Regions from separate parts of the Lactiplantibacillus plantarum genome, predicted to be linked through region 2. Evidence: predicted binding sites of a transcription regulator. Region 2 holds the regulator's gene; each other region holds the start of a gene.
The links. The regulator Rex, encoded in region 2, represses fermentation and respiration genes when NADH is low (regulators of the CRP and FNR family bind a similar motif). The targets are predictions, from matches to a motif close to TTGTGAANTANTTCACAA.
Positions count from the first base shown of each region.

Region 1 (10,345 bases), 600 kb from region 2:
ATGCATCATCGGTCGTATGAATCCCAGCAGTATGGCCTAAGCCACCATAGTGAAGTAATTCATTAGCCCGTTTGAACGCCGCTTCATGCGAATCCGCTTTGTAAACGGTCAGAACTGGTGATAATTTTTCGCCGGATAATGGGTACTTGATACCGACACCATTAATCTCCGCAATCAAGACCCGGCAGTCCTTAGCGACATCTTTCAAGCCAGCCATTTGTGCGATTTGATAAGCTGTTTTACCAGCAACTGGACCACGAACTGTGTGCCGGTTAGGATCAATGACAGCATCACTCAAGGCTTGCACATCTTTAGGTTTAACGTAGTAGCAACCCAAACGAATAAATTCAGCTTTAACTTCAGCATAAATTTCCTTGTCGATAATGGCACTATTTTCAGAAGCACAAATCATCCCATTATCAAACGTCTTCGATAAAACAATGTCGTTAACCGCCTGCTTAATGTCAGCTGTTTTTTCAACATAAGTTGGGCCGTTACCAGGACCAACACCCAGTGCTGGTTTACCTGATGAGTAAGCGGCTGTCACCATACTTGGACCACCGGTAGCCAAGATCGTCGCAACATCCGTATGGTGCATCAAGGCGTCGGTTGCTTCAATGCTTGGGTGTTCGATGTATAAAACAGCATCAGCTGGACCACCAGCAGCTTTAATCGCTTCCCGCATCACATCAGCAGCCGCAGAACTACATTTCTGAGCTTGAGGATGGAAACCAAAGACGATCGTGTTACGCCCCTTTAATGAGATCAACGTCTTGAAAACCGTTGTTGAAGTTGGATTCGTTACGGGTGTAACCCCGGCTACGATACCAACTGGTTCAGCAATTTCCATTAGTTGCTCTTCATCGTCTTCTTTAATGACGCCGACTGTCTTATCATGGCGCATGCTGTTCCAGATATATTCGCTGGCGTAGATGTTCTTAATCGCCTTATCTTCAACAACACCCCGACCGGTTTCCTCAACCGCCAACTTGGCTAACTTCATATGATTGTCCAGTGCGGCAACCGCAACCTTTTCACATAAATCATCGATTTGTGCTTGGGTATATGACTTCAAAATAGCTAATGCTTTCTTAGAACGTTGAACTAATTGATCAACTTCGTCAGTAACTTTGCTTGTTTGATTTTTTTCTGTCTTAATCATGAAGTGCTTCCTCCGTTCAATTCCTTTGTGAATTAATTTACAAACTTTATTATAGCCATCCTTGCTCATAATGCAACAAGAATTTGAAAAATTATTTAATATCATCCAAACAGTACACTTATAAACTCATGTTTAGCAGTATTTATAGCCAATAAAAAAATTCAATTGTTAAGTTCATTAATGAACAATAGCAGTCAAAAACAACCGCAAGCTCCTCATTAGCCATGATGAGCTTGCGGTTGTTAAAATTTCATCAGCTTGGATCTTAATCCCTGTCCCGAGTCTTGATTACCGAACAACGATAACTGAAATAGGTGCTTTTCGGGCCAAACGCGGACCAATTGCCCCAGCAATCTTAGAATGTGGAAATTCAGTATCGGCACCGGTCACTAATAGATCTGGTTTAAATTCTGGAATAACTTGCTCTAAAATGACGTCATCCACATCACCGCCTTCATAGACAAGCGGCTCTACTTGATTAACGCCTCGTTGTTCTGCAAGCTGAACATACTCAGCAACAACATCTTCAACGTGTTTCCGTTTAGCTTGGATCTTCGACGGTGTTAATGAATCAAAGATATTGATATCTTCGCTTTCCAGCACCGAACAAATTCCTAACGGAACATCATAGTCGTGGGCCAAAGTCGTTGCGTATCGAAACGCACGTTCTGAAGAGGTATTATCGTCCTCATCAACGGTCAGTAAAATTCGCCGATAGACAAGTGGCTCTTGCATTTTTTGATTTTCCATAGTTAATCTCCTCATTGAAGTGAATTGATATTGACCACTGCCATTATACCAGTTTCAGAATTCAAACGGCACCATTTCTCACACGCATATAATCATAAGCTGATTTCCTTCAAACGCCGCTCTAAATAATTAAGGGTAGCTTTTAACGCTATGATTCCAGCCACCAGTTAGAGCGGCAGCACTCTCCCCATTACTCCGGTAAGGCTTTCAACGTCTGCTTCAACCAATTCACATAGTAGTCTTCTCGTCCGATCGCATGTTGTAAGATCAAATAGTGACCATAATGTTGCTTAGCAGCTTTAGCTTGCGGGAAAACGGTCGCCAATCGCTGTTGTAAGTGTGCTAACTTAGCTGTGTGCAGGGTGAGCTGTTCCTGTAACATCGCTAGTAGGCGTGGATCACGATCCGTTTGAATAAAGTATAGTTTTAAAATAAATTCATCTTTCGTAGCGGTTAAGTCTGGTGTACCGACACTGATCCACTCATGTAACAGCTGCCGACCAGTTGCGGTGATGTGGTAGAGTTTCTTTTCAAGTTTTTCGCCACTGACCGTAATTTCATGCGTGACGTAACCTTGTTCTTCTAGTCGCTTCAATTGCGGATAAATTTGACTATGTTGAGCTTGCCAGAATTCACCGATCTCGTCATCAAAGGCTTTAGTTAGATCATAGCCCGTTAATGGTTGCTGGTTTAATAACCCTAGAATAATAAATTGTAACTTGTTTTTTTGCGCCATTGGAAATTCCTCCTTGACGATTCCTTGATAACAGTATACACTAACCTTGTTGTTTAAAACATGTAATAAATTACATGATTAAAATGACATATTAGACATAAGGAAGGTAATTCTAATGACAAAAACTTTTAAAACACTTGATGACTTTCTCGGCACACACTTTATCTACACTTATGATAACGGCTGGGAATACGAGTGGTACGCCAAGAACGACCACACCGTTGATTACCGAATCCACGGTGGGATGGTTGCCGGTCGTTGGGTCACTGATCAAAAAGCTGACATCGTCATGTTGACCGAAGGCATTTACAAAATTTCTTGGACTGAACCAACTGGGACTGACGTTGCACTAGACTTCATGCCCAATGAGAAGAAACTACACGGTACGATTTTCTTCCCAAAGTGGGTTGAAGAACACCCTGAAATTACGGTCACTTACCAAAACGAACACATCGATTTAATGGAACAGTCTCGTGAAAAGTATGCCACTTATCCAAAACTAGTTGTACCCGAATTTGCCAATATTACTTACATGGGCGACGCCGGCCAAAACAACGAAGATGTAATCAGTGAAGCACCTTACAAAGAAATGCCGAATGATATTCGCAACGGCAAGTACTTTGATCAAAACTACCATCGTCTAAATAAGTAATGTTTCACGTGAAACATTCTGGTCTACAAATTGGATAATTATCAGTCTGTCCAATCTTTGAAAATTACTAATCATCTGAAAAACATTCATTTAGCAACACTTCAAAAAGGCCTTCATAAATGTCATGACATTTATGAAGGCCTTTTTCGTAATTATTTTACTTAGGCTTCCGTTACATCCAGTGCGACCTGTCCCAGCCCGGCATCGAAGTCGGCTTGCCAGTGCCCCGCGGTCAAATGTGGTGGTAGGACAAACGTCCCCGACGAAACTCGTTGACCAGCCGTTAATGTCTTACCTTGCTCTGCAAGCTTGCCGACTAACCACTTCAATGACTCAAGCGGGTTACCCAACACTTCACTCGCTTGACCAGTTTTAACCGTCTCCCCATCATGGACTAGCGTACACTTTGGCGTTGCCACTGCATCAGCTGAAGCGAATAACTCGGCAGTCTCCCGTTCAGTTCCATATACCACTAGCCCACCGACTGCGGCATCCGCGACCACCAAATTTTTAGGCAAATCGGGAAACCAGTCAGCAAAACGTGAATCTGGCAATTCAAGTCCCGGCGCGACAGTCGTTTTTTGCCATAAATCGGTCAATGAATCGGTGGTTGACAGGGCTTCTTTAGCCTTAAAGACCAACTCAACTTCGACGAGTGGGTCCATTAGTTGCCCGCGTCGAACCGTGGTTGGTGCCGCCAAAAAGTGATCTGCAACCTGGGCACCGTACAGCGGCGTATGAGCATCAAACATCTTTTGAGTTTCTGCACTCGTCAACGAGACCTTGTATCCACCAACCGGCTGCTGTTTTAAGGCCGTTAATGCGGCTTGAACTCGATACGCAGCGTCTTCGTCAGCGACACTACTTGTAAGATCAGCCATTGTTAACGCATGCTGTGTCTGATAGGCCGTAAATAGCTGTTGTGCAACTTGAGTTTCTGTTTCTGTGGTGGTAGTTGTCATTATAAAACCTCCATTATGTGTTTGTGGTTACTGTTATCCCAATATGTGTTCGTAATGAGGCCGTCTAATCATTGCTAATACGTTAACTCATTACAATTAATCTAGTTGTCACTTCATTATTTGGATGTATTCAGTGCGCCAGCTAATTGTACGGGCGTCTTAAATACGAATTATTAAGACTACGGGTCATAAATATCGTTCATGTTAAAACTATGTGTGTCTAAACGTATAAATTGCACGTTGCTAAAACTATGTGTTAATCGATACACGTGGTATCGTATGTGATCTACCCGGAGTACTCAGTTATACTATGTGTTTTTGATTCCTTGTTGACCTATGTGTTACTCGAGGAGCAAGTCCTCGTGCGACTAGTTACCATTGCCCACATTTGTTGGTAACTAGCCACCTGAATGTCCGATTCCATACTCCTCACCACCTTTAAATCATAAAAAAACGTCCTTTAACTAACTCCTATGAGTTAATTAAAGGACGTCCAGAACGGGTTACCACCTTTATTCGCGACTACTTCACAATAGTCACCTTAGTACGTACAGCAATTGCGATACGCCGGTACATTAATGGGTACCATCCAGCACCATCTCCACGAATTTCGAGGCGCAACTCCAAGGTGATCTATGTTAAGTGGTATTGACTGCCTTACACCAATCCGCAGCTCGCTAACTAACCAGCTTAGCACCGTTCCTTATCACGGTTTTTAATCTAAATTTAATTAATGATTAGATTCTAGCGCCAGATTATCACAATGTCAACCTTAAAATTAAAAATAAATTAGATTAATTAAGCTTGCGTTCATTGGCCATAACATCCACTAATGCCACGTACTGCTCAGTATGCGTATCACGCAACGTATAATTTGGTGGGAGCGCGTCCGCATCTGCTTTGACAATTCGAAACCCTACTTGCGCATAAAATCGCAGGGCATTTTCGTTGGCCATCACACACTTCAACGTGAGTGGTTCGGTTGCATACTGGCGCATTTCTGTCAGTAGCCGCTCACCAACTTTCAAGTGGCGGAAATCTGGGGCCACAAAAAGCAGATGAATGAAGTTGGCCAGCCGGTACAACGAACAAAAGCCAGCCCGCTGACCATCAATCCACGCGACCAGCACGAATTCACCACGGCTGTCTTCGTTAAAATCTTGCAGTTGTGGATCAGTGACCCATGGAAAATCTTGCTGACGGTCCACTAAATATATTTCAGCCAGCGCTGCTTGATCCGCAGCTGTTGCCGGTTTTATCTCAATTCGTTTGGTCATCCTGTGCCCTCCCCCATTTAATGATTCTCATTATGACGTTAGTTGTTGAGAATTTCAAACATTAATCGCCTTAATCTATTCATCAAAGCTAGCTTTCAACTACTGACAAGCGTTATAATGTTAGGCAATACTTTCACCAAATGAAAGCGGGGGAAAAATGAAAACCGCAATTGTAACGGATAGCGCAAGCTACCTCTCAGCGGCCGATGTTGAAAAGTATCATATTCACGTCGTCCCAATTACTGTTATTTTTGGTCACCAAACCTACTTAGAAAACGTCGAAATAACGTCCAAAGAATTTTATGAACGAATGCGTACCGCGCCTGAGTTACCAACGACCACTCAGATTACCCTTGGTCAGATGCAAACGACTTATGATCAGCTGGCAAAGGCGGGCTATGATGCTGTCATTAGTATCCATCTTTCTTCTGGTATCACCAGCTTTATTACTAATCTCGAAAGTTACCTGCCAAACGTAACCAACATCAAGGTTTATCCGTTTGATTCACTAATTACGGCTGGTGGAGAAGCTTACATGGTCTTGTTAGCTGCTAAATTAGTCGCTGAAGGATACTCACCCGAACAAGTTATTGCTCAGCTCAAAAAAATCCGTGAAACAACCGGCGTATATTTTGTTGTCGATAATCTCAGTCACTTGGTTCGGACTGGTCGGCTCTCAAACGCTTCTGGACTCGTTGGCAACCTCTTACGCATTAAACCCGTTCTGACCTTTCAAGATGGCAAGATCGTCGCTATTCAAAAAGAACGAACGATGCGGCGGGCATACGCAGCCATCAAAGCCAAGCTAGCTGCTGAGATTGCTGCCGTTGACTATCCACTTCGCGTCACAATCGAAAACGGCAACAATCCGAAACTCCAAGCCGAATGGACAGCTGACTTGAAGGCTAGCTTTCCTGATCTCACCATCGATGAAGGCGAGATCGGTCCCGTCGTTGGGGTTCACGTTGGAGAAGGCGTCATGGGACTGATTTGGGCGCGTGACTGGGAAAAATGGACCATTTAGTTCACCATTATCAACCCCTAATCATTCATCATGACAGTCAAAAACAACTTTTGTTCCTCACGACGAGCTGAGGAGCAAAAGTTGTTTTTTGCATTGCCTTATTTCCGTTTCTTGCCTTTTTTCTTTTTCTTGTTCTTTTTCCGCTTTGTGTTGGGCTGTTCGGCCGACTTAGTCAACAACTTCCGTGCCTTTTTGATCAACTTAGATCGTTGTTTGGTATCCAGCTGTTCCCACAATGTTATTAATTCGGGGTCAACGGCAGGGGTTGGCGTGACCGATACTGGAATCGGTACCGCTTCCGGGGCCACCGCTGTTGCAACATCAGTCGTACCTAGCAGCCAATCTGGCGACACATTCAGTACCGTCGCTAACGCCGTAACCTTATCATGTTTAGCCACGTATTTATTACTTAACCACTGGCTGATTGATGAACGACCAATTCCCGTTTGTTTAGATAACTGAGCAGAGGTTATGTTCGCTTGTTGCATCGCTTCTTTTAATCGTTCTGAAAATATTCCCATCACATTACCCTCCTAGTGCAACGGATCCCATGCGGGTAGCCGCTGTGCACGTTCGTTAAGCAGCGCCTGAAATTCCGGTGCCAAGAAATGCTTGTGAACAACTACTTCATAGACGTACTCATTAAACCAATCTTGGCTCATTACGAAGTAGCCTTGATCACCTACTTGCTCACCCCAACTATTTTCGACCTTCCACTTAGTTGGCGTATCAGCCACTAAGTCAACGCCGGTTAACGTCATGGCATGGCTAACTTCACCTTCACCTGTTAACAGCCGTTGCGCCTTAGTCAGATGATCGTTGGTTCCAAATAACTTGCCAGTTTCAAATAAATGAGCATCCAAGTATCCCGTCTTCCGGTCCATCTGTCGCAACACATCGTTGCCAAACCAAACCGTTTCGCCAGCCTGTAACTGTTGCACAGCAACGTCCGTCAGCACACCCATATCAAGGTTCAAAAATTCGATAGGCTTACCACCAATCACGTTATCCTCGTCTGGCAAGCTATAAAGTCGATTAAACGGCTTATCTGGTGAATTAGTAACGACCACGTAATCATCCAGATCAGTTTCAAAGTAGTCCTGATAGAATTGCTGAGGCGTTAAATTAGCCGTACGATGGTACTGTTGCTCATCATCACGATATTCTAAATCAAAGCTAGTTGGTGGTTCACCAAATGAGTACGCCGTCATCCGATAGACCGTTTGCAACATTGATTTCTCCAGTGATTGTAGCTCGGCCTCGCTTGCACCATCCATCACGAGTTGCCGAAGTTTTAACCCATCTTTACGAAGCTGCCGTGATAAACTGGCTTGAAATGCCGTCGTATTATCAGTGTTGAAGGACTCTGGCATCACACTAGCTGGAACGACGCCATACTTTTGAACCAAGCTGGCCGCCATCGCCCACTGACCACCATCTTCGCCCGGATTAGCAAATAAGAACTGAACAAGCCGGTCATCAATCGGCTGACGCGCCGTTTGTTCAACATTCCGATAAAAAATATTAGCCCTTTCAATCTTATCCCAGAAAAACAAATAGTTTTGTGATAACTCAAAGTCTTTGACGTGATACCGGGTCGCAAACTTATGCCGGAGCGTGTTTAATAATGAAAACTCCCAGCAACGACCGCTGTGCTTCTGATTACTGACCTTACCCGTTGGTACTTCAACAGAAAAAGTCCGTGCTAAGCGACTCGCAGCTTGATTATCAAAACTTGCAGCCTCAATCCCATTCTTCGTAATCGCTCGCGTCAATACTGGTGCCATTCGATCCTGCGCATGCGTTGTCCGTAAAGCGGCAAGTGCATCCGGTGTTAGTTCAGTTGCCATATTTACCAGCCTCCATCGTGATACTTGCCATTATTCTAGGCTTATTGACCATTAAATTCAATTTAGATGCTACCTTTTGTTTGCTTTTCTGAACAACATTAGTCACTTTAACCATCCCACGTTGTTCTCCCTGTAAAGAATGACTAACCAACTTAGTTCCCCCCTACCATTCAGTTGGTGAGCATACAAAAAAAGCGCGCTCACTAACGAGTCGCGCTGGCTGCTATTCAGTAACTAATTGAATTAATATTATGGCGCTTAGTTTTATTCGAGTCCCAAAATGGCACTTTGACCACGCCCAATACCTTATTGGCTGGGACAAATCCCCAGTAACGACTATCATTTGACACTGACCGATGATCACCTAACACAAAGTACGAATGCTTAGGGACCTTAGTTGTTTTCAGATTCCAACTGTAACGGTTCTCCAGCGTACTCAAATCCCAATTTGTCGTTCCCTGCGTCCGCTCATACTGACTGATGAACTTCTGCGGGACAAGCTTGCCATTGACATAGAGTCGGCCGTCTTCAGATTTAACTGTATCACCGGGCATTCCGATCACTCGTTTGACATATTTGACCGTCTTGGAGCGTGCGTCTGGATCAACTTGATAGGCGTTAAAAACGATGACACTGAGGTGCTGAATCTTAGCTGTCTTGACCACGGCGACGCGCTCATTGTCATCTAAGTTAGGTTCCATTGACGGTCCATCCACCCGAACCATCGTAAAAATAAAGTGCCTGATCACCATGGCGACGAGTAACCCCACTACAATTGGTAGTACCCAGCTCATAATACTCTTAAAAGTTTTCATCAAACGTTCTCCCTTACCCCGCTATAACTTCCAATCATTATAGTCCAATCAACTCAGCTTGTCTGGTATTGGTGAATCGTTTTTACAAATTTATAAGTAACCTTGCAACGATATCACACTAAAATGACCGCCAAAACAATCTTGACGGTCATTCATAATTTCCTTAATGACTAACTAACACATCTTGATGACATCTTTCTTCCACTCATCAAGATTGTGGTGTATCTTGCAAACTCCAATTGATCTTTCCATGATAGGATCCTGCATACAATTCGGGCTGAACATCGAGAAAAATACCTTGTCGCGCTTGCCAGGTTGCTGCAATATTTGTAGTTTGTTGATTAGGATTTGTATGTGTGCCATGGCCTACCAACGTTTCCTGATTGGTCATCACATGTTTTTGACCAGCAGCATCAATATAGACCAAATCCCCAATTAATGAGTGTTGAGCAGACTTCATTTTAGTTGCGGTGGCATACACATACCACTTTGAAGCAACTGATCGCGTATCATGAACCTCAATTTGCCACTGATTTGTGGGCGATAATAAGCGCTCGCTTTGTGGAATCGTGTTACTCCGAAAACGCATTTGAGCATTGATTTGACCAAACATGAGTCCTGAATTTACATTAACTGTTAACGTATCAATATTAGATCGTTGGCCGTGTTGATCTGACACCCACACTTTCACATCATTAGGCCCTTGTTTAAGCGATTCAGTGGGTAATTTCAGATGAAAATACCCCGCCTTATCTGGCTCATTCACCGAACCATTAGCCTTATAATTAGCGATGGGCGTTCCATCAGCATGGGCAAAGTGGATGGTTAGTGCGTTATTTTTTAAAACAACATCGCGATCAAAATCATTCTGATCAGTCCCCAAGATCATTCCGGTCACTAATACCTTGCGTCCCTTAGCGGTTGAAAAGGTATGACCATTAGTTAAAAACAAGTTGAGCTTAATCGTCGCATCCGTTCGTGGAGTTCCGTTATTAATCACCGTTTCAGTGTGCCCTGGAATATCATCATACGCATTTGTTTCCGTTACCATCAAGTGACCATTACCGCTAAAGCATTTCATCTGCCAGCGCCCCTCATGATCGACTCGTGTTTTTTT
Region 1 is NZ_CP039121.1:15,468-25,812, reverse strand. It holds gene adhE (bifunctional acetaldehyde-CoA/alcohol dehydrogenase) at 1-1,162, opposite strand, end outside; gene E5260_RS00115 (universal stress protein) at 1,451-1,912, opposite strand; gene E5260_RS00110 (PadR family transcriptional regulator) at 2,103-2,648, opposite strand; gene E5260_RS00105 (phenolic acid decarboxylase) at 2,764-3,300, shown strand; gene E5260_RS00100 (2-keto-4-pentenoate hydratase) at 3,462-4,262, opposite strand; gene E5260_RS00095 (GNAT family N-acetyltransferase) at 5,057-5,539, opposite strand; gene E5260_RS00090 (DegV family protein) at 5,697-6,563, shown strand; gene E5260_RS00085 (helix-turn-helix domain-containing protein) at 6,662-7,084, opposite strand; gene E5260_RS00080 (C1 family peptidase) at 7,097-8,413, opposite strand; gene lepB (signal peptidase I) at 8,641-9,228, opposite strand; gene E5260_RS00070 (cell surface protein) at 9,437-10,345, opposite strand, start outside.
Region 1: adhE (bifunctional acetaldehyde-CoA/alcohol dehydrogenase) is a predicted target of Rex. The motif match lies at 1,188-1,205, and genes of this name have one in related genera.

Region 2 (10,345 bases):
TTATGTAAATAATATTTACATTCGGTTTTCAATTCAGCGATTGGTAAGTATGAGTGGAAACTGGTCAGGATAGTTGTTGATTGTTTCTGGATTGAATTGGTTGGTTACTACCGTAAAGCTTTCAAAGTAAGTAAATTATGATAAGATATGTGAAGTAATTCAAAATGAGGAGTTTTTTAAAATTATGAAGTTGTTGGCGATTGATACTTCGAATCGGCCATTGAGTGTCGCGGTATTAGAAGATACCCAGATCTTGGCCACAACGACCACTAATGTTGGCCGTAACCACAGTAGTACATTATTACCAATTATTGAACAAGCCATGGCTCAAGCTAAATTGGCACCAGCTGATTTAGACCGGATCGTCGTTGCTGCCGGACCAGGGTCGTATACGGGGTTGCGAATTGGCGTGACGACTGCTAAAACACTTGCCTTTACATTAGATAAAGCCTTAGTTGGTGTATCGAGTTTGGCCGTGTTAGCTGGCAACATTGTGACGGAAGGCCAATTAGTGGCGCCGTTATTTGATGCGCGTCGTGACAACATCTTTGCCGGGTTATATCGGATTAAGAACCAGCGTCCAGTTGCCGTTATCGCTGATCAACATATCAGTGTGACCGAGTGGGGCCAACGATTAGCTAGTTATGATGAACCAATTACCTTTGTCGGCGCGGATGTCGATCAATATGCGGATGCTTTGCAGCAATCGTTAGCCAAGCAGTTCGTTCGTGCAGCCCCACAACTTGACTTGCCCCAAGCCGTAGTACTAGGTTTGATGGGTCGAACGCTGACACCCGTGAGTGAAATTCATAACTTTGTGCCGAACTATTTGCGTTTAACGCAAGCTGAACGTGATTGGCAAGCCAAGCACCCAGAAAAGGAACATGCGCCCTATGTTGAGAAAATTTAAGGAGTACTTTCAAAAAATGACCACCGGTGGCAATCAACGCCGCCAACGTGTATTGGCCATTCAAAATCACATCGTTAAAGTGGGCGAAGTCAATTACTATGTCTCACGCGCACTGATTACCGATGTGCCCGAGATGCTAGCCATTGAACGGGCCGTATATGCGGGACAGACACCGTGGGATGAAAATGCGTTTAAGACGGAACTTCGCCGACAGAGCGGTCGGTTCTATATTGTGATGCGTCATGAAGATCGCCTCGTCGCTTTTTGTGGTTGTGTCTTTGATGATCGCCGCCAAGATGCACATATCACCAATATTGCTGTACATCCTGATGTTCAAGGCCAAGGACTAGGCCATTTTATGATGCAAGTCATGATGAAGCGGGCGCGTAAGTTGCATTACCAAACGGTGACCCTTGAGGTTCGTTACAGTAATACGATTGCGCAACAACTTTACCGCGATTTAGGGTTTGAAAAGACTGGTATCAAGAAACGGTACTATTTTGGCGACCATGAAGATGCTATTGATATGACTTATCGTATTCCGGTAGCTACGGATGACTGAACGACAGCTTGTCGCCAGTACGCAGCTTGACGCGGGTCGGGCCGTCCAAGTTTGTTACCAGTTAGCGACATTAGCATATCCCGGTGGCGCACCTTGGCGGCAAGCGACGTTTGCGGCGGACATGGCGTTACCAACGGTACACTATGATTTATTACGGTGGCAGGATGAACTGATCGGGTTTGTCAGCCGCTCAACAGTGCTTGATGAGACCGAAATTACGAATATTGCAATTGATCCGGCCTATCAGCGTCAAGGGCATGCGCGGTGGTTATTAACAGCCTGCTTAGCACAATTATCGGCAGGGTCCGTATTCCTAGAAGTCCGGGCTAGTAATCTCGCCGCCCAGCGCTTGTATCAGCAATGCGGCTTTGACCAGATTGCCACGCGTAAGGAATATTATCATGATCCCGAAGAAGATGCGTGGATCATGCGTAAAATGATTAATTAAAAGGATGGGAACCGTGGAAAAACAAAACTTGATTTTAGCGTTTGAGTCCAGTTGTGACGAGACTAGTGTGGCAGTGATCAAAGATGGCCATGAGATTTTATCCAACGTGATTGCAACGCAGATTAATAGTCACAAACGGTTTGGTGGCGTGGTTCCTGAAGTTGCCAGCCGTCATCATATTGAACAAATTACAATTTGTATTGAAGCCGCACTTCAAGAGGCACACGTGACGTATGCTGACCTTGATGCTGTTGCCGTGACGTATGGCCCCGGTCTAGTGGGGGCACTGTTAGTCGGTGTTAATGCAGCTAAGACAGTGGCATACGCGCACCAATTACCGCTGATTCCAGTTAACCATATGGCCGGGCACATTTATGCCGCTCGGTTTGTTAAGCCATTCGAATTTCCGCTAATGGCACTATTAGTTTCTGGCGGTCATACTGAATTGGTCTACATGCAAGCAGATGGGCAGTTTGAGATTATTGGTGAGACACGTGACGATGCGGCTGGTGAAGCTTATGATAAAATCGGTCGGGTATTGGGTGTTCCATATCCGGCAGGTAAAGTCATTGACGAGATGGCACATGCAGGTCACGACACTTTCAAATTTCCGCGAGCAATGATTGATGAAGATAATTACGATTTTAGTTTTAGTGGGCTGAAGAGTGCGTTCATCAATACGGTCCATCACGCAGATCAAATTGGCGCGACTCTGGATAAGAACGATTTAGCGGCTAGCTTTCAGGCCAGCGTGGTTGATGTTCTGATGAGTAAAACGTTACGAGTCCTCAAACAATATCCAGTTAAGCAATTAGTCTTAGCCGGTGGCGTTGCAGCTAATCAGGGGCTACGTGAACGGTTACAACAAGATTTACCAACCGCTTTTCCTGACACAGAACTAATCTTAGCGCCTCTAAAGTTATGCGGTGATAATGGTGCCATGATTGGTGCTGCGGGCTATGTTCAATATCAGCATCACCAATTCGGCGACGCGGCGCTGAATGCCGATCCAAGCTTAGAATTTGATTGGATGCCAGGTATGTTGAAGTAATGAAGTAGTTATAAACGGGTGTGAAAAGTCAGTCCTTTTCACACCCGTTTTAGTATCTTTTCATTAATTATGATTAAAAGAGGATGATTCCTAGAATCAAAAATGACCATCTTAAGCCCGCTGGAAATAGTTCAAGTTAGTGTAAACTTGCTTAGTTAGTTCGTCCTACACCGACCTCCAGGCATTTCTGCCAATTGCCGGAACGTGGTGGGCACAGATTTGAGCCGAAAAACCACGTCTCAAATACTGGCCTTTCACTAACCAAGCACAGGACGCTTGCTAAGTGAAATTTCACCACTGGGCATTGTCAGAAACGCCTTCCAGTCGGGATAGCGTTCGAATGGCTGATAGGGGCGTACTCAACTTTTGCTGGATTTGTCGTTGTTTTTCATAAACGTTAATTTTATCAATCAACTGTCAGATTGAAAAGGTCTTGTGATAACTCACTATTTCTGAATTACCGTAGTAATAATTGAATATTTCGAAAAAGTGGAGAAGGCACTCTGATATTTGACTTAAAGGGTTCAGTATCAAAATAGCCAACGACAAATTGTACCGAGTTCAGTGGCCGTTCATCAGCCATTCGAGCGGCATCCCGACTGGAGGGGCTGGGTGACAATGCTCAGTAGCCAAATTATTCTTAGCTGGAAGTGGGTTCCTTCCGGCTTAGAATAAGACTCAAATCGACGTCGGCTTACGTTCCAGCAATTGTCACCCAGCCCCGGAGGTCGGAATCGGACGCGCATTGCTGACGAACAGGAACCCACCTAACCGGCACCTTTCAATCATGATTTATGCCGCGGATAGGGGCAAAATAATAGTCGCCTCAAGAATTATATTAATTCTTGAGGCGACTATTATTTTTATCTGATGAGTCATTGGAAAATTAGCTCAATTCTTCTAAAGCTTCAGCTTGTTCGGTCCATTCGGTTTCAACTTGTTCTTGTTGAGTATTGATGGCTTCAAGTTCTTTTTGTAGGTCTTGTAGTTTACCAACATCGGCCGATACTTCAGGTTGCGCCATTTCAGTTTGAATCTGTGTGGCTTGTTCATCTAAGGCAGTCATCTGTTCTTCCAGGGCGGCAACTGAGCGCTCGAGCTTGCGCTTTTCACGTTGTTGCTGCTTGCTGGCTTGGTAATTTTGCTGGCCTTTGGAGCGGGGAGCAGCAGTTGTGGCACTGGTTGAATCCGCTGCACCGGCTTCAGCAGCTTTTTCGGCCGCTTGGCTAGCAGCCGCAGCCGCGATTTCAGCTTGCTCTTGTTTCTTGTCGATGTAGTAGTCGTAATCACCTAAGAAGAGTTCCGTGCCTTCCGGAGAAACCTCTACGACACTCGTGGCGACTTGGTTAATGAAGTAGCGGTCATGTGACACGAACAAAAGGGTGCCGTCAAAGTCGTTGAGGGCGACTTCCAAAACTTCACGGCTATCGATATCCAAGTGGTTAGTTGGTTCATCTAAGATTAAGAAGTTGTCATTTTGCATGGCAAGTTTGGTCAACAGTAACCGGGCTCGTTCTCCACCAGATAGGGCATGAACGGGTTTATCAACATCTTCACCAGTGAAGAGAAAACTGCCCAAAATGGTACGAATGTCTTTTTCAGGAGTGGTGGGATGTTCATCCCAAAGTTCACCGAGGACGGTTTTTTTGTCGTTTAAATTACGTTGCTCTTGATCGTAGTAGCCCGTAACGACGTTGGTGCCAAAAACGGCCTGGCCTTTAATGAATGGAATCTGTCCCAAAATACTCTTTAGGAAAGTCGATTTTCCAATACCGTTCGGTCCAACAATGGCAATAGCTTCATGTTTCTTAATATTCAAGTTGTCGGGTTCCGAAAGAATCTGACCATCATAGCCCACGGCTGCATCTTTGACGGTCAACACAATGTTGCCGCTTTGTTTAGCCGCATGAAAGCCAAAGTGGGCAGTCTTCTCGTCACTATCAGGGCGGTCAAGGCGGTCCATCTTTGCTAACTGCTTACGCCGAGCCTGGGCCCGTTTTGTCGTAGAAGCACGCACGATGTTACGATTAACAAAGTCTTCAAGCTTGCTGATCTCCGCTTGTTGCTTTTCATAATGTTTCCATTGTGCTTGGATTCGAGCCGCTTTTTCTTGCACAAACTGGTCGTAGTTGCCAGTGTAGTGCACCATTTCATGGTGTGATAAGTCATAGACTTCGTTAACGACCCGGTCTAAGAAATAGCGGTCATGGCTAACGATTAGCAGCGCACCAGAGTAAGACTGGAGATAGCTTTCCAACCAAGTAAGGGTTTCGACGTCCAAGTGGTTCGTCGGTTCGTCAAGGATAAGCAAGTCCCGTTTTTCAAGTAACAACTTGGCCAAGGCCAACTGGGTCTTTTGTCCACCGGATAGTGCCGTCACCGACTTATCGTACACCTCGGCGTCGAATTGGAAGCCGTGCAACACGCCCCGAATCTCAGCTTGGTAGCCGTACCCGTTTTTTTGTTGAAATTCAGTTTGAATCTGATCATAGGTTTTCAGGGTCTGTTGATAAGCCTGCTCATCATTCATGATTGCGGGGTCGCTCAATTGATTTTCGAGCTGGTGCATCCGTTTTTCGATGGCATGTAACTCAGCAAAGACACTACTCATTTCTTCCCAAATCGTATTGTTACTATCCAGTCCTTGGTCTTGCGCCAAGTAACCGATTGTTAAGCCCTTGCGCATTGAAATCTGGCCTTCGTCCGGTACCGTTTCGCCGGCAATCATTTTAAGTAAGGTTGATTTTCCGGCCCCGTTTCGACCGACGAGGGCCACCCGAGCGTGTTCTTGAATATCCATTTGTACGTTATCGAACAAGACATCGGCGCCAAAACGCCGCATAACTTGCTGTACTTGTAGTAAAATCACGCTTTATTAAGCTCCTTTCACATTTAATTCGTGACATAATTGTAGCATATTGTAACGGCCTGACCCAATTATTCGGAATAATAAGTAATTATTATTTCACAAAGTCACGCGTTATGCTAGAATAGTGTCAGCAAATTCACAAACTTTTAATTAGGAGGACACGTCCGAATGGCAGAAACAAAAATTCCACGGGCAACGGCAAAACGGTTACCGATTTATTACCGCTATTTAAATATCTTGCTAGATGCAGATAAGAAGCGGGTCTCATCGACCGAGTTGTCCGAGGCGGTTAAAGTAGATTCAGCAACGATTCGGCGAGATTTCTCGTATTTTGGGGCGCTCGGCAAACGAGGGTATGGATACGATGTTGAAACGTTACTTGCATTTTTCAAAAAGATTTTAAATCAAGACACCTTAACGAATGTTGCTTTAATTGGGGTCGGTAATTTGGGCCACGCCCTACTGAACTTTAATTTTCACAAAAACAGTAATGTCCGCATTTCAGCAGCATTTGATGTCAACGAGGCGATTGCCAATACAGTCCAAAGTGGGGTTCCAGTGTACCCAATGACGGAGCTCAAAAAGCAATTGATCGAACAACAGATTGAGATTGCTATCTTAACGGTGCCAACCACGGTTGTTCAGAAAATTACCGATGACTTGGTTGATGCAAACGTCAAAGGAATCATGAACTTTACGCCGTTACGAATCTCCGTTCCTGAGACAGTACGGGTTCAGAACGTTGATTTGACCAACGAATTACAAACATTGATCTACTTCATTGAACATTACGGTCAGCAATTAGGTGACAATGGTAATGACGATGAAAATGAGACTGAAGATTAATAACTCGCTTTATCTTTGAAATTAAATGGCTATAAAAAGGCTTCTCTGAATTATTCAGGAAAGCCTTTTTAACATACTTAGATCACGAATCATTGATTGTAACGTATAAATATTCGGTGAAAATTAACGTTGAAACGCTAGGTTAGCGCTACCTAGTAATGATACTAGTGCAGTAAGCCTAATAATGTGGGTAACACAACCGATGCGTTCATTAGGATGTGAGCCGTCATCGATGTTTGAATCCGACCGGTGTGCTGGTATAACCAGCAGAATAATAACCCGATAAAGGCATAGAGGATAAAGTGACCATCCGCATGTGCAAAGCTAAATAGCACACTAGAAATCAAGGCCGCCCCAATCTGACCAGTAACCGCACTTAGATTGCCAAAGATAACTTTGCGGAAGACGATTTCTTCCATAATCGGGGCACCGACAATGATGGCTAAGAAGAAAGCGGGATATTGTTGCCCAACAGTTAAGAGGGTGGTCGTGTTGGTTGACGCTGTTGACTGTCCCAGTAAAGCCGTCATTTTTAAAATGATGACTTGACCAACGATGACTAGGACAAGACCGATCAATCCCCAGATGAACGTCATGAACCAGTTACTTGGTTGTTTTTCAACAACGTTTTTTGTCCGCATGCGACTCGCCAACCAGATGAGTAGGATTGCACCGACTAAGTAGTCGACCGTTTGAATCACGAATACTTGGGCCCCTAGCTGATGGAAAGCAGTCACAAGGACGCTCGGTAGTGCGTAAATAATAAAGTAGATGATAAGAATAAAGATTGATTGGCGGCGATTAACCATCAAGTCACGTCCTTTTAAAAGTTTGATTTAAGATTTATTGATACTTCAATAGTATTCATTATAGTCGATTTGACATTCTTTGACTAATAATTGACAAATCACTTGCAATCTTGAATTAAAATGATATAGTTGACAATGTAATTAGCACTTGAGGTTGAGGAGTGCTAAAAAAGAATAAATGGAGGGATTCACGTGTTAAAACCATTAGGAGATCGCGTTATCTTGCAACAACAAGAAGAAGAAGAACAAACAATTGGCGGTATTGTCATTGCCAATAACGCTAAGGAAAAGCCCCAAAGCGGTAAGGTTGTTGCCGTCAATGACGGTCGTGTTTTAGATAACGGGACAAAAGTTGACCCCAGCGTGAAGGTCGGCGATCAAGTATTATTCGATAAGTATGCCGGTACCGAAGTCAAGTATCAAGGTGCTAAGTATTTGGTATTGCACGAAAAAGATATCGTTGCAATCGAAGACTAATCCATTTAAATTGCGCAACTTAAAATAAATTAAATTCATGAGGTGAATAGAGATAATGGCTAAAGAATTAAAGTTCTCTGAAGATGCACGTTCAGCGATGCTAAAAGGTGTCGATCAATTAGCTGACACAGTTAAGTCAACGTTAGGTCCTAAGGGTCGCAACGTTGTTTTGGAACAATCATATGGTTCACCAACAATTACTAATGATGGTGTAACGATTGCTAAGGCGATCGAATTAGACGATCATTTCGAAAACATGGGTGCTAAGTTAGTTTCTGAAGTTGCTTCAAAGACTAATGACATCGCTGGTGATGGGACGACTACTGCAACGGTCTTAACACAATCAATCGTTAATGAAGGTATGAAGAACGTTACGGCCGGTGCTAACCCTGTTGGCATTCGTCGTGGGATTGAAGAAGCTACTAAGACGGCGGTTGACTCATTACACGCTATGGCACACGAAGTTAAGACGCAAGAAGATATTGCGCAAATCGCTTCTGTATCTTCAGCAAGTGAAGAAACTGGTAAATTGATTGCCGAAGCCATGGAAAAAGTTGGTCATGACGGTGTTATCACGATTGAAGAATCACGTGGTGTTGATACTAGTTTAGACGTTGTTGAAGGGATGCAATTCGACCGCGGCTACTTATCACAATACATGGTTACTGATAATGATAAGATGGAAGCGGATCTTGACAATCCATATATCTTAATTACTGATAAGAAGATTTCAAACATTCAAGATATCTTACCACTATTACAATCCATCGTTGAACAAGGCAAGCCATTGTTGATCATTGCTGATGACATTTCTGGTGAAGCTTTACCAACCTTAGTCTTGAACAAGATGCGTGGGACGTTTAACGTTGTCGCCGTTAAGGCACCCGGTTTTGGTGATCGGCGTAAGGAACAATTACAAGATATCGCTATCTTAACTGGCGGGACGGTTATCACTGACGACCTTGGCCTTGAATTGAAGGACACGACCATCGATCAATTAGGTCAAGCCAACAAAGTTACGGTTACTAAGGATAACACCACCATTGTTGAAGGCGCTGGTTCCAAGGATGCTATTTCAGAACGGGTTGAATTTATCCGTAACCAAATCGGTGAAACAACTTCTGACTTTGACAAAGAAAAGTTACAAGAACGTTTAGCTAAATTAGCTGGTGGGGTTGCCGTTGTTCGTGTCGGTGCCGCTACTGAAACTGAATTGAAGGAACGTAAATACCGGATTGAAGATGCTTTGAACGCAACTCGGGCCGCCGTTGAAGAAGGCTTTGTTGCTGGTGGTGGTACTGCTTTGATTAACGTTATCAAAGATGTTGCTGCATTGAAGGAAACTGGTGACGTTCAAACTGGGATCAACATTGTTAAACGTGCTTTGGAAGAACCAGTTCGCCAAATCGCTGAAAATGCTGGTTTGGAAGGCTCTGTTATCGTTGAAAAGATGAAGGAACAAAAGCCAGGTGTTGGTTTCAACGCCGCAACTGATGAATGGGTTGACATGATCAAAGCTGGTATCGTGGACCCAACTAAGGTAACGCGTTCTGCTTTACAAAATGCCGCTTCTGTTTCAGCCCTTCTCTTAACGACTGAAGCCGTTGTCGCTGAAAAACCTGAAGAAAATGCACCAGCTGCACCAGCCGCACCAAACCCAGGTATGGGCGGTATGATGTAAACAAATCGTAACATTAAGCACTTACTCGGCTGAGTAAGTGCTTTTTTAGTGCTGTTAGGGTGTGAATCGACTAGAATAAAGGTATTGATTTATCCATATTAGAGCGGTAGGATTAGTCGTTAACGCAAAATGTGGGTGCGGTGAAGCACCCGACATTTAACTGGTAGTATTTGGCAGGGTAAAGTAGTAGAATCTACTTTGACTCAGTTTACTTTGGGATAATTATTTTGGAATAAAGGAGTTATTATCATGTGGCGTTATTTAAAGCGGTTAGTTATTGGGAAACCGTTAAAAACCATGGACGAGGGTGGGCAAGCACTCACCAAGTTCAAGGCACTGGCGCTGCTATCGTCAGATGCGCTATCATCGGTGGCTTACGGTACTGAACAGATTACGACCGTTTTGATTACACTTTCAGCGGCCGCGTTGATGTATCAATTGTACGTGGCGGCGCTTGTGTTAGTGCTGTTGTTTGCTATTACGATGTCGTACCGACAAATTATTCGGGCTTATCCATCTGGCGGTGGCGCCTACGTGGTGGCAAGTACGAACTGGGGGCGGCCAGCCGGGTTAGTTGCCGGGGGATCACTGCTGGTTGATTATATGCTGACCGTAGCGGTTTCCGTCACTTCTGGTACTGAAGCAATCACGTCGGCGATTCCGGCGCTAGCTAATTATCAAGTATTGATTGC
Region 2 is NZ_CP039121.1:2,654,359-2,664,703, reverse strand. It holds gene tsaB (tRNA (adenosine(37)-N6)-threonylcarbamoyltransferase complex dimerization subunit type 1 TsaB) at 185-910, shown strand; gene rimI (ribosomal protein S18-alanine N-acetyltransferase) at 894-1,472, shown strand; gene rimI (ribosomal protein S18-alanine N-acetyltransferase) at 1,465-1,920, shown strand; gene tsaD (tRNA (adenosine(37)-N6)-threonylcarbamoyltransferase complex transferase subunit TsaD) at 1,925-2,971, shown strand; gene E5260_RS12520 (ABC-F family ATP-binding cassette domain-containing protein) at 3,858-5,840, opposite strand; gene E5260_RS12515 (redox-sensing transcriptional repressor Rex) at 6,009-6,686, shown strand; gene E5260_RS12510 (CPBP family intramembrane glutamic endopeptidase) at 6,851-7,495, opposite strand; gene groES (co-chaperone GroES) at 7,688-7,972, shown strand; gene groL (chaperonin GroEL) at 8,028-9,653, shown strand; gene E5260_RS12495 (APC family permease) at 9,903-10,345, shown strand, end outside.

Region 3 (10,345 bases), 770 kb from region 2:
TACGTCTGGTCCCAATTCTTGTAAATTATTTTGGAAGATCCGAGTCACTTCAAACTGATTATCTTGTCCACGACGTTCAATCCCCATCCGGACTGACATATAATACAAATCATCTTGTTCCTTAGATTCCGAATACCATTGAACAATAGCAAGTCGCTTACGCGCCGTCGTGACAGTATGCCGTTTATTTTTTGAATACTGTAATGCTTCTGCTGCATCTAGAATTCGTTGGCGCGTTGTATCACTAACAGACAATGACTGATCTTTGTTTAACACGCGCGATACCGTTGCCAATGATACGCCAACTTTATTTGCAATATCTTTTAGCGTCGCCGCCATGAATTGGCCCCCTTAAATTCAAACTAATTCTTACTACCATCTAAAGTCGCTATCGCATGATTTATTTGCAAATTATTTTAATTTTCAAGTATTGCGCCGAACTTCAACGCATAATCGTGATAACTATCATGTAAAACTTTATCATTAATTGTGAAAATTGGCGAATTTAAACACTAATTTATTTAGTAAAGGCCCCCCTGTGCGTGCAAATCTGCAAAATTATGTTATTATTAACTTAACTATTAGGTACAGAAAGGCCATATCCTCGGATATGGCCCTTTCTTTTGCGGCTCTATAACATTGACTATAGCGAATTGTGCAAACGCTATGATCGACCAGCATTCCAATCAATTGCCGGTTGTTCGGTAAGAATCTGTTCAATCGTTGCTAATTCTGATTCACTAAATTTCAACTTTTCCAATGCAGCAACGTTATTAACCACCTGCTCTGGCCGGCTAGCACCAATCAAGACACTTGCTAAGGCTGGCTGACGTAGGTTCCAAGCCAAAGCCATTTGAGCTAAGCTTTGCTCCCGTTGTTGCGCGACTTCATTTAAGCGCTTTACCGTAGCTAGTGTCTGTTCTACCTGGACTGGACTCAAAAATGGAATTGTTTGCTTATTGGCCCGTGAATCTGTCGTGATTCCGTGCAGATACTTGTCCGTCAATAACCCCTGTGATAGTGAGCTAAAGCCAACCGCCGCCTTATGAGTTGCTTGTAGAACGGGGAACAAGTCCTGTTCCACCTGTCGATTAAACATATTATAGCGTGGTTGGTGAATAATGTATGGGGTTCCTAATGATTCAAATATCTTGGTCATAGCAGCCGTCTGCTTGCCATTATAATTTGAAATGCCTACATACAGTGTCTTACCCTGCCGTACTAGCTGATCAAGCGCAGTGGCCGTCTCCTCCATTGGTGTTTCAGGATCAGGACGGTGACTATAAAAAATATCAAAGTAGTCTAAACCAGTTCGCTGCAGACTCTGATCAGCACTGGCAATAATACTTTTTCGTGACCCCCAATTGCCGTATGGTCCCGGCCACATCACATAGCCCGCTTTACTAGCAATGACCATTTCGTCACGGTATGGCCGCATATCGGTAGCCATAATACGACCAAAATTAGTTTCTGCACTGCCGGGCTCCGGGCCATAGTTATTGGCTAAGTCGTAGTAGGTAATTCCCAAATCAAAAGCTTGATGAATGATTGCCTTTTGATTAGCGATCGGATCAACGCTTCCAAAATTATTCCAAAGACCTAGCCCGATTGCTGACAGCTTCAAACCACTATTGCCTACTCGATTATAAATCATATGGTCATAGCGCTTCTGGCTTGCTTGATACATATTAAACACCCTCTCGTTATTCGTTCCTAGCTAAAGTTACCGCTTTCATTAGTAAAAAGCAACGCCTGGTTTTACCATGCTACCTCCGCTAAGATTATTGAGACATCGAACACTCTCACTTGATAATTTATATATATCAATTACAATATATTATGAGAATATAAACGTAAAGGAGTACTTATTATGGACCCTAAATTTATTGAAGTGATCAAAGACACGACCCCCGCAACCATCGTCACGGTCAACGCCGCACCAGCACACGTCGTCAACACCTGGAGTCATTATATGCAGCTTATTGATGATCATACCCTATTGATCCCATCGGCTGGCATGCACTCAATTGAGGCCGATTTTGCTACCGACAACCACATTACAATTGCTGTCGGTAGTTACAAGATTCCCGGCACAACTGGTACTGGCTGTGGTTTCCACATTCATGGTACCGGCAAGTTTGAAACTAGTGGCGCTTATTTCGATCAAATGCATACTAAGTTTGATTGGATTCGCGCGACCCTGGTTGTCACAATCGACGATGTGGAACAAAAGATTTAACAACTAAAATCTAGACTAAAAGAACGTACACGAGTTGTGTACGTTCTTTTAGTCTAGACAGTAGTTAATTCGTCACTGTCTTCTTAGATGCTAATTCAAGCCCCTCTAAAAAGTGCCCAAAGCACTGCTTCAAGAAGTGTTCACTACCGTCATCATTCAGATGATCGTTCTCATCAAACTTATTGCCGGCTTGAGGTAACATGAACTCGTTACCAGGCATAACTTTGGCATCCACACCGGGTGAGTCCAAAATCTGTCGTAAGTTCATCTGAGCACGTACCGTACCTTGAATACCTAACGAAGTCCCAACAATCATCACTGGTTTGTCTTTGAATGGATGTTCTGCACAGGACAGCCATTCAATGGCACTCTTCAAGGCAGCTGGAATCGAATGATCATATTCTGGCACGCCAAAGACGACACCATCAGCGGCTTCAATCTTAGCGGCTAACGCTTTTACACTTGCCGGTTCCCGATCCATATCATCTTCATTGAATAGCGGTAAATCTTTAATTTCACAAATTTCAAAATTAACTTGCGTTTCAAATAATTCTTTCATGGCATACAACAACTTACGGTTATATGATTTTGAAGCGTTAGTCCCCACAATGGCCACAATATTGGCTTCGTCATCGCCCGCGGTTGCCTGCCGCTGAGCGTTTTCGCTAGCCGCGGCGCCGGCAACGTAACCCGACGAAATCCCCCAAGTATTCATCATACTTGGCATTGAATCATGTCCGTTAGCGCCGCCGATGATTTCCCCCGCACCAAAGTAATTAGCTACCGGTGCATTTTTAGTCGTTACCAATTGCAAGTTATCAGCATCAACACTATAGCCACCTAAAGTCGTCGCAAAGCGATCACGTTGTTCAATGATGTAGAATGTTTCACCTTCAAATTGGTGCAAGTACTTCGGATCACGACCGAAATCATGATCGTGACCATCTTGAACATAGCCTTGATAATTTTTGACCGTTTGGACTAATTCATCAACCACAATTCCGGCCTGCTCAGCAGCACTTTCCAAAGAACCCTTAACAAATACTGGCCGTTTACCCTTATTCTCAAAGAAGCTCTTAATTTCTTCTGGTGTGAAATCATGCAGGATCAGTAGGTCGTAAACTTTCTTCCAAGTCCGTTCATCCATTACTAGGTAAGCAACTTTATCCGCTTGTTTAAGGATGGCATTCCGAAAAGTCGTATAAACATTTGATTCGTTAACGATTCGATCACCCTTAGAGTTAACGTAAATTGCACCCATATCAGTTGCTTGTTTCGACGCGTACGTGGTCAATTTAGCAACGCCTGGTTCCACTTCAACACCATGTGGATACAGCTTGTACCAACCTAAATCGTGCGTTTGCAAATCCAAATCACCATTAAATTGATAGGCATCCCCAGTGGAAGTCATTGGGCCATAATAATCAATGCCTTCGCTTTCAGTACCACGCATCTTTTGGTTAGCGCCATGACCACCTGCAGCAAGCACAACTGAACGTGCCTTGATGTTGACTGTTTGGTCCTTTTGAGCAGCAATCACACCGCGTAACTTTTTATCGTTGTCCAACATAAGCTTCTCGACTCGAGTATCCAACATAATTTGACCACCCGCAGCAGCAAACGCCTTCGAAACTTTTTGAATGAATTCATAGCTACTTGCTGAAGGTAGTTCAATCTGACGGTTAATCGAATGTTCTGGCGTTTGCGTCTGTGCTTTTTGATAATGTAAATCTGCAAACTTACTAATAAAATCAATGGCTGGACCAATGTTATGCACCATTAGGTCGGTCAAAGCTGGATAGTTCGTCTCCAAGCTTTCACGAGCAACATCTTGTGCCAACATTTCTGGCGTATCATGATTATTATCAAAAATTTGCGCAGCAACATCAGACCCGGTACCAACAACGTTAGAACCATTCAGAATCGTCGCACCACCAAGATAGCCGTTCTTTTCAACTAAGATAACCTTCTGACCCATTGTCAACGCTCGACAGCCAGCGACTAAGCCCGCTTCTCCGCCACCAATAATGAGCACGTCGGTCCGCAAGTTTTGCGTCTTGGGGGCTTTTTTCTTAGGAACTGGCTGCACATCAACACCAGCATCGGTTACAGCCTTATCTGCCGACTTAAGTAACGCTTGGGTCATCACCGTTGCACCACTAATTGTGTCAACATTGAATGATTGTTCCGTAATGATATTTTGTTTCAATTTATCAATGACTTGGTTAAAGATCCCCGACGTTTCGGAATGCTTTAATATTTTCAAATCCTCAATCTTATTATCTTGCACGTCAACTTCATAATTGATAATACCGTTGTGGCCCATTGCTTGGCCGGTAATTTGTTTTTTACTCAATAGTAAACACTCCTTTGCGTCGCGGCGTTAAGCCACTGGTAACTGTTACCTGTTGTTCATGATCAATAAAAATTGCTTCCGTATGTGGCAACTGTTCGATTAGTTGACAACCACGGTTTGGCCCTTCAAAGTAGGCCACCGTTGATAACACTTCAGCTAATTCTGACCGTTCAGTTATAATCGACACCTGATCAACTTGATTTTCAACCGGATAACCAGTTCGCGGATCAAGGATATGGTGGTAGCGGTGATTGCCAATTTTAAAATATCGTTCGAAGATACCTGACGTCACTACCGTTCTAGCAGGCGTTTCAACCTGTAGCGCTGGATAGCCACGTGGCGCTTCGGGTGCTTGAATTCCAACTTGCCAACGCCGATTATCGGTTAGCGGATTGGCCCCTAATAGCTTAACGTTACCACCAAGATTAACAATAGCGCTGGTAATGCCAGCCTGCTGTAACTGCTTAACGACCTGATCGGCAAAATACCCCTTGGCAATCGCACCAAGATCTAATTGCATGCCAGATTGACGCAAGTAGATACTCGATTGGGCTTCATCTAGGATAACTTCGTGCGTATCTAATAAGGCTAATCGTTGGCTAATTCCCTTGGCCGCTGGTACTTGATGCCCACCAAAACCAATCTTCCAAAGTTTAACCAACGGTCCAATTAGCACATTAAAACTATCCGCATATTGCTTTGTGTACTTAATAGCATCCGACACTAGTTGAAAGCATTCAGTGCTAACCAAAACTGGATGAATACCGGCATATTGATTGATCGCAGCTAATTCTGAATCGGCACGATTGACAGAAAAGACACCATCCATCCGCTGCAAGTAATCATAGACCGCTTCGACCGCTAACTGATTCGGCTCAAATAATGTCAGCGAGATGACGGTTCCCATCATCGTAAATTGTGAAACATACTTTTTTTGTGTCCCAATCATCACTCTGACCTCACGATTTCTTTCAGTTATGCTTTAATTTAACTTCAGATCTTCCAATTCCGGCCGTAAATTTTCAAGTGCAATTTGCCCAGGTGCCGAAGCCGCCCCGACCGTTGCAAATGATAAACAAGAGCCGAACACTTCACCAGCAAGCCGTGACACTTTTCCTAAGTCACCCATCGACATTGTGATTACTGGCTGTGGTAGTGTTTGGCGTGCAATATTAGTCGCTGTCAGTAATGTTAAGACATCCTCCACCGATTGTGGCATCACAGCCATCTTAGCAACGTCAGCACCATAATCGACCATACTAGTAAGGCGCTTAACGATCTCAGCAACCGCCGGCGTTTTATCAAAATCATGATTACTCATGATCACAACTACTTGATGCTCATGAGCTGCTGCAACAATTTGTTTAACAGCTTGTTCGTCATGGTAACGCTCAACATCTAAGGCATCCGTGAACCCACCATCTAAGACCGTCTCACACAGTTTAAAATACTCAGTATCTGATAGTGCTAATTCGCCGCCTTCACCTTTAGTTCGGAAAGTAGTTAATAAGGCAATATCACCTAAAGCCTGACGAAGTTGCTGACCGGCCGATTTCAACTTTTCTGGATTAATTACATCCTTGAAAAAATCAATTCGCCATTCAACGACATCTGGCTGTGCAGCTAAAATCGGTGTCGTCGCTGCTAAAATATCATTAATCGTCGTTCCTGTGATAGGCACTGCCAACTTAGGTCGACCACTACCAAGTTCAATATTTCGTAGCTTTATCGCTGGTTGCATCTTAACTTGCCTCCTGTCATCAATTATTTATCCTGATCATCACTAAACAGAATCTGATGAATGTAATCAACTGGCATGTCTTCGCCAGTCCACAGCTTAAAGGCTGCTGCACCTTGTTCAAGCATCATACCTAAACCATTGTAAACATGCTTCAATCCTGCTTGACGAGCTACCTTCATTAATTTAGTCGTTCGTGGTGCATATACTGTATCAAACACAATTTGGTCTGAGCTGAACCAACTAGGATCGTCCACAAGCGTCTTATCTTCAAGTGGTTTCATTCCAACACCTGTCGAATCAGTATAGATATAAGAGCTTTGGATTTCCCGTTTGAAATCATCACGATCTTCTAATGAGTGTAAAGTGGCGTGACAGTCGGTCTGCTCATTAATTAGTTTAACGTTCCGTTCGGCATTTGCCCATGTTGCATCGTGCATATTAAAAATAGATATTTCTTTGACACCATCCAATGCAGCCTGCACTGCGATCGCAGTCCCGGCACCACCAGCACCAGCTAGCGTCATTTTATGTTCGCGAATATCCAAGCCTTCATCCGCGAGCGCTTTCATAAATCCGATGCCATCAGTCGTATAACCTGTTAAAACACCATCATCATTAACAATTGTATTAACCGCACCCACCATTTTAGCTGCTGGATCAAGCTTATCAAGCAATGGAATCACTTTTTGCTTGTTTGGCATTGAAATATTGGAGCCACGCATATCAAGTGTTCTGATTGACTCAATTGCACTTGGCAGCGTTTCATTCGTCACTTCAAATGCTAAGTAAGCGTAATTTAGTCCTAATTTAGCAAAAGCATTGTTATGCATAGTTGGGGACATTGAATGACGAATTGGATACGCCATTAAACCAATCAGTAAAGTATGCCCATCAATTCGTTCTGCCATGAAAAACCACTCCTAAATATTATTTTTATCTGTTTGTTACTCAATTCACTTGTTATGTTAGCAAATTAGTTTAATATAATAAATATGGATGAGTTGTTTAAATCATCAAAGTTATCTATGAGTAAAGGAGCATTCCTCATGAATTTAAGACATTTAGTTTTTTTCAAAGAGCTAGCTCGAACACAACATATGGCAAAGGCTGCCGAAAACTTAGGTATCTCACAGCCTTCGTTGAGTTATGCCATCAAAAAACTCGAACACGAATTGGGTGTTCCACTTTTTGAAGCAGATGGCCGTAATATCAAGTTAACATCAATTGGCGGTGTTTATTTGAAATACGTCACTGCTACTTTAAATGATTTATCACAAGGCAACGAACTCGTCAAACAACTTATGGATCCAGATACCGGTCATGTTAAATTAGGATTTACCTACACCCTTGGACAGCAACTAGTTCCTGAGTTACTGTCCCATTTCAAAAATCAAAGCGAAAATCAAGCAATTACTTTTGAGCTTGGTCAAGGAAACTCCGGTGTGCTCCTGCAAGCACTAGCCGATGAAAAATACGACATCGTTCTAGCCTCTAACGTCGATAGACTGGGTGAGCAGCTAACTGCCCATCTCTTTGACTTTATCCCACTAGTTCAACAAGAAATTGTTGCAGTTGTTCCAAATGATCATCCCGCGGTACAAAAAAATCCGCTACACGTTGAAGACCTAGCACCTTATCCAATGATCTTATTTTCACAGAATAGCGGCTTGCGACCATTAATCGACCAAATCCTATCAGCAGCCCACGTTCAGCCCAAGGTAGCTTATGAAGTAGAAGAAGATCATACTATGGCTGGGTTTGTTCGTTACAATATGGGTGTTGCGCTAATGCCCTACTTACCACTTTTAAATCCCGAGCGTGTTCAAATCAAACACTTAGCTGATCAGCCATTACAACATCAAATTTACTTAGTCGTTCGTCGCAGTGGTTTTATTACACCTGCCGTCCACCGTTTCCAAGAGTTTATTCGCAGTTATTGTTGGCAACATTACACTAATCAAGAACGATCAATCTAAAAATTGCGCCTTTATTGAAGGCGCAATTTTTAATTAACTTTCAACACCGGAAGCAGCCGACGTACGTGTTGACCGACCACCATGTTTCACAATCAATGCTAAACCAACCCCAATTAACGTAATCACAATGTTCATTAGAATTATCATCCGTGGCGCATCAGCACCGGTAACTTTTGTCAAGTATGCCGCAGCTGATAATACAGCATAATTAGCCACGCTTGAGGCAATCATTACAAGGGATGTCGCTAGACCTTTACTATCTGGAAAGAAACCAATGGTCGTAGAGGTCGCCAATTGTAGTACCCCACCAGCAGCAGCGTAACCAATAACAAAACTACCAATATAGAGAATGACTGGATTATTAATGAAATAACATAACATTAACATGACGATTGAAATACTTGGATATAGTACTAATACGGTCGTCTCTTTCAGCCCCATATGGATAAACTGAGCAGTTAATAAGACCGCTACCGTTGCACCAACCGCATAAAATGATTGCAGGATACTGGGGTCTTTGATTCCGTAACTAGCTCCTAGCTCTTGATTGCAATTCAACCAAATCATAAACGTCGCTGAACTAGTAAAACCAATTAAAATTGATGCAATCGCAGCTGGTGTGAAACGATGCTTCGGTTTGTCAGTAGTCGTTTTAGCCTCAGCAGTTGCTTTATCTTGCTTAGGAAATGGTAAAACCAGAACTAAGATTGCATCAGCAATCATTAAAATTCCACACCCGATAAAAATGACTCGATATGACATTTGAGCACTAGCAACCAAACCAATAACGAACGGCAATACAAACTGAGCAACCGTTATGGCAAACTTTGTAAATAGATTTGCAATTGAGGCCGATTTAGGAAAGATTTCCATCACACTTGGTGACACACAGGTATCCAAGAACGAATTAGCAATCCCGTTAATAATACCAATAGCATACGCCCACCACATGCTGTGAACTGTGATCATCCCAAAAAAGAATACGGCGTACAACGCAATTCCAATGAAACCACTGATACGACGCCCAATCCTATCAGAGACTGGACCAGCAAATGGGTAAGCAATCAGCCGTCCCAGACCATAGGCAGCAATGACAGAAACTACCATACTAACATCAATGGTTCCGTTAGCCAGCGTGGATGCGCCCCACGCCTTTGCAAACTCAGTTTTATACTGTCCCATTATTGAAGAGGCAATTCCTAAAATAAAGTAAGCAAAGTACAATGCCAATGCTGTTACATAATATTTACGGTTTGAATTTGTGTTACTTGTCATCTTAACGTCCCCCATCATCTGAGAAGAACCGTTGCGTTACTTCTTCAACGGGCATTTCTTGGCCTGTGTACAATTTGAACGCTGCGGCACCTTGCCAAACCAGCATCCCCTTACCGCCAATTGTTTTGCTTCCATGTTCAGCTGCATCTGCTAACATTTTTGTGGTAACAGGATTATAAACAGTATCTGTCACAACTAAATCAGAACGAAAAACGGTCATATCCTTAATATTAGTTTGTTCAACATTCGGTGCCATACCGGCCTTGGTTGCGTTAGCCAAAATATCACTTTGTGCAATTGCTTGTGTCAAGACTTCCTGGTCATTAATATCGCCTACAGTAACTTGGCATGCGGGAACTTTATCCATGATCTTTTGAGCCGTTAACTCAGCATTTTGATAAAACGAGTCCTTAGGATTAAAGATATGAATCGCCTGAGCGCCATCTAGTGCCATTTGAACGGCAATTGCTGTAGCAGCACCACCAGCACCTAACACCGTAAGGCGCTTTCCCTGTGGGTCAACACCATGCTGGCGTAGATTTTCAACATAGCCCGCACCGTCCGTATTATGACCAACTAACACGCCATCATTATTGACAATCGTATTCACAGCACCGATTAATTCTGCAGCTGGTGACAATTCATCAACTAATTCTGCAGCAACCTTTTTACAAGGCATCGTTACGTTAGCACCACGCATATTTAAAACGCGCATTTTAGTTAACGCACTGGCCATTTCATCAGCCTGAATGTCAAAA
Region 3 is NZ_CP039121.1:185,596-195,940, reverse strand. It holds gene E5260_RS00830 (LacI family DNA-binding transcriptional regulator) at 1-339, opposite strand, end outside; gene E5260_RS00825 (aldo/keto reductase) at 665-1,687, opposite strand; gene E5260_RS00820 (pyridoxamine 5'-phosphate oxidase family protein) at 1,871-2,239, shown strand; gene E5260_RS00815 (FAD-dependent oxidoreductase) at 2,304-4,595, opposite strand; gene E5260_RS00810 (FAD:protein FMN transferase) at 4,588-5,544, opposite strand; gene aroD (type I 3-dehydroquinate dehydratase) at 5,578-6,336, opposite strand; gene E5260_RS00800 (shikimate dehydrogenase) at 6,360-7,244, opposite strand; gene E5260_RS00795 (LysR family transcriptional regulator) at 7,383-8,312, shown strand; gene E5260_RS00790 (MFS transporter) at 8,346-9,587, opposite strand; gene aroE (shikimate dehydrogenase) at 9,589-10,345, opposite strand, start outside.
Region 3: E5260_RS00800 (shikimate dehydrogenase) is a predicted target of Rex. The motif match lies at 7,278-7,295, and genes of this name have one in related genera.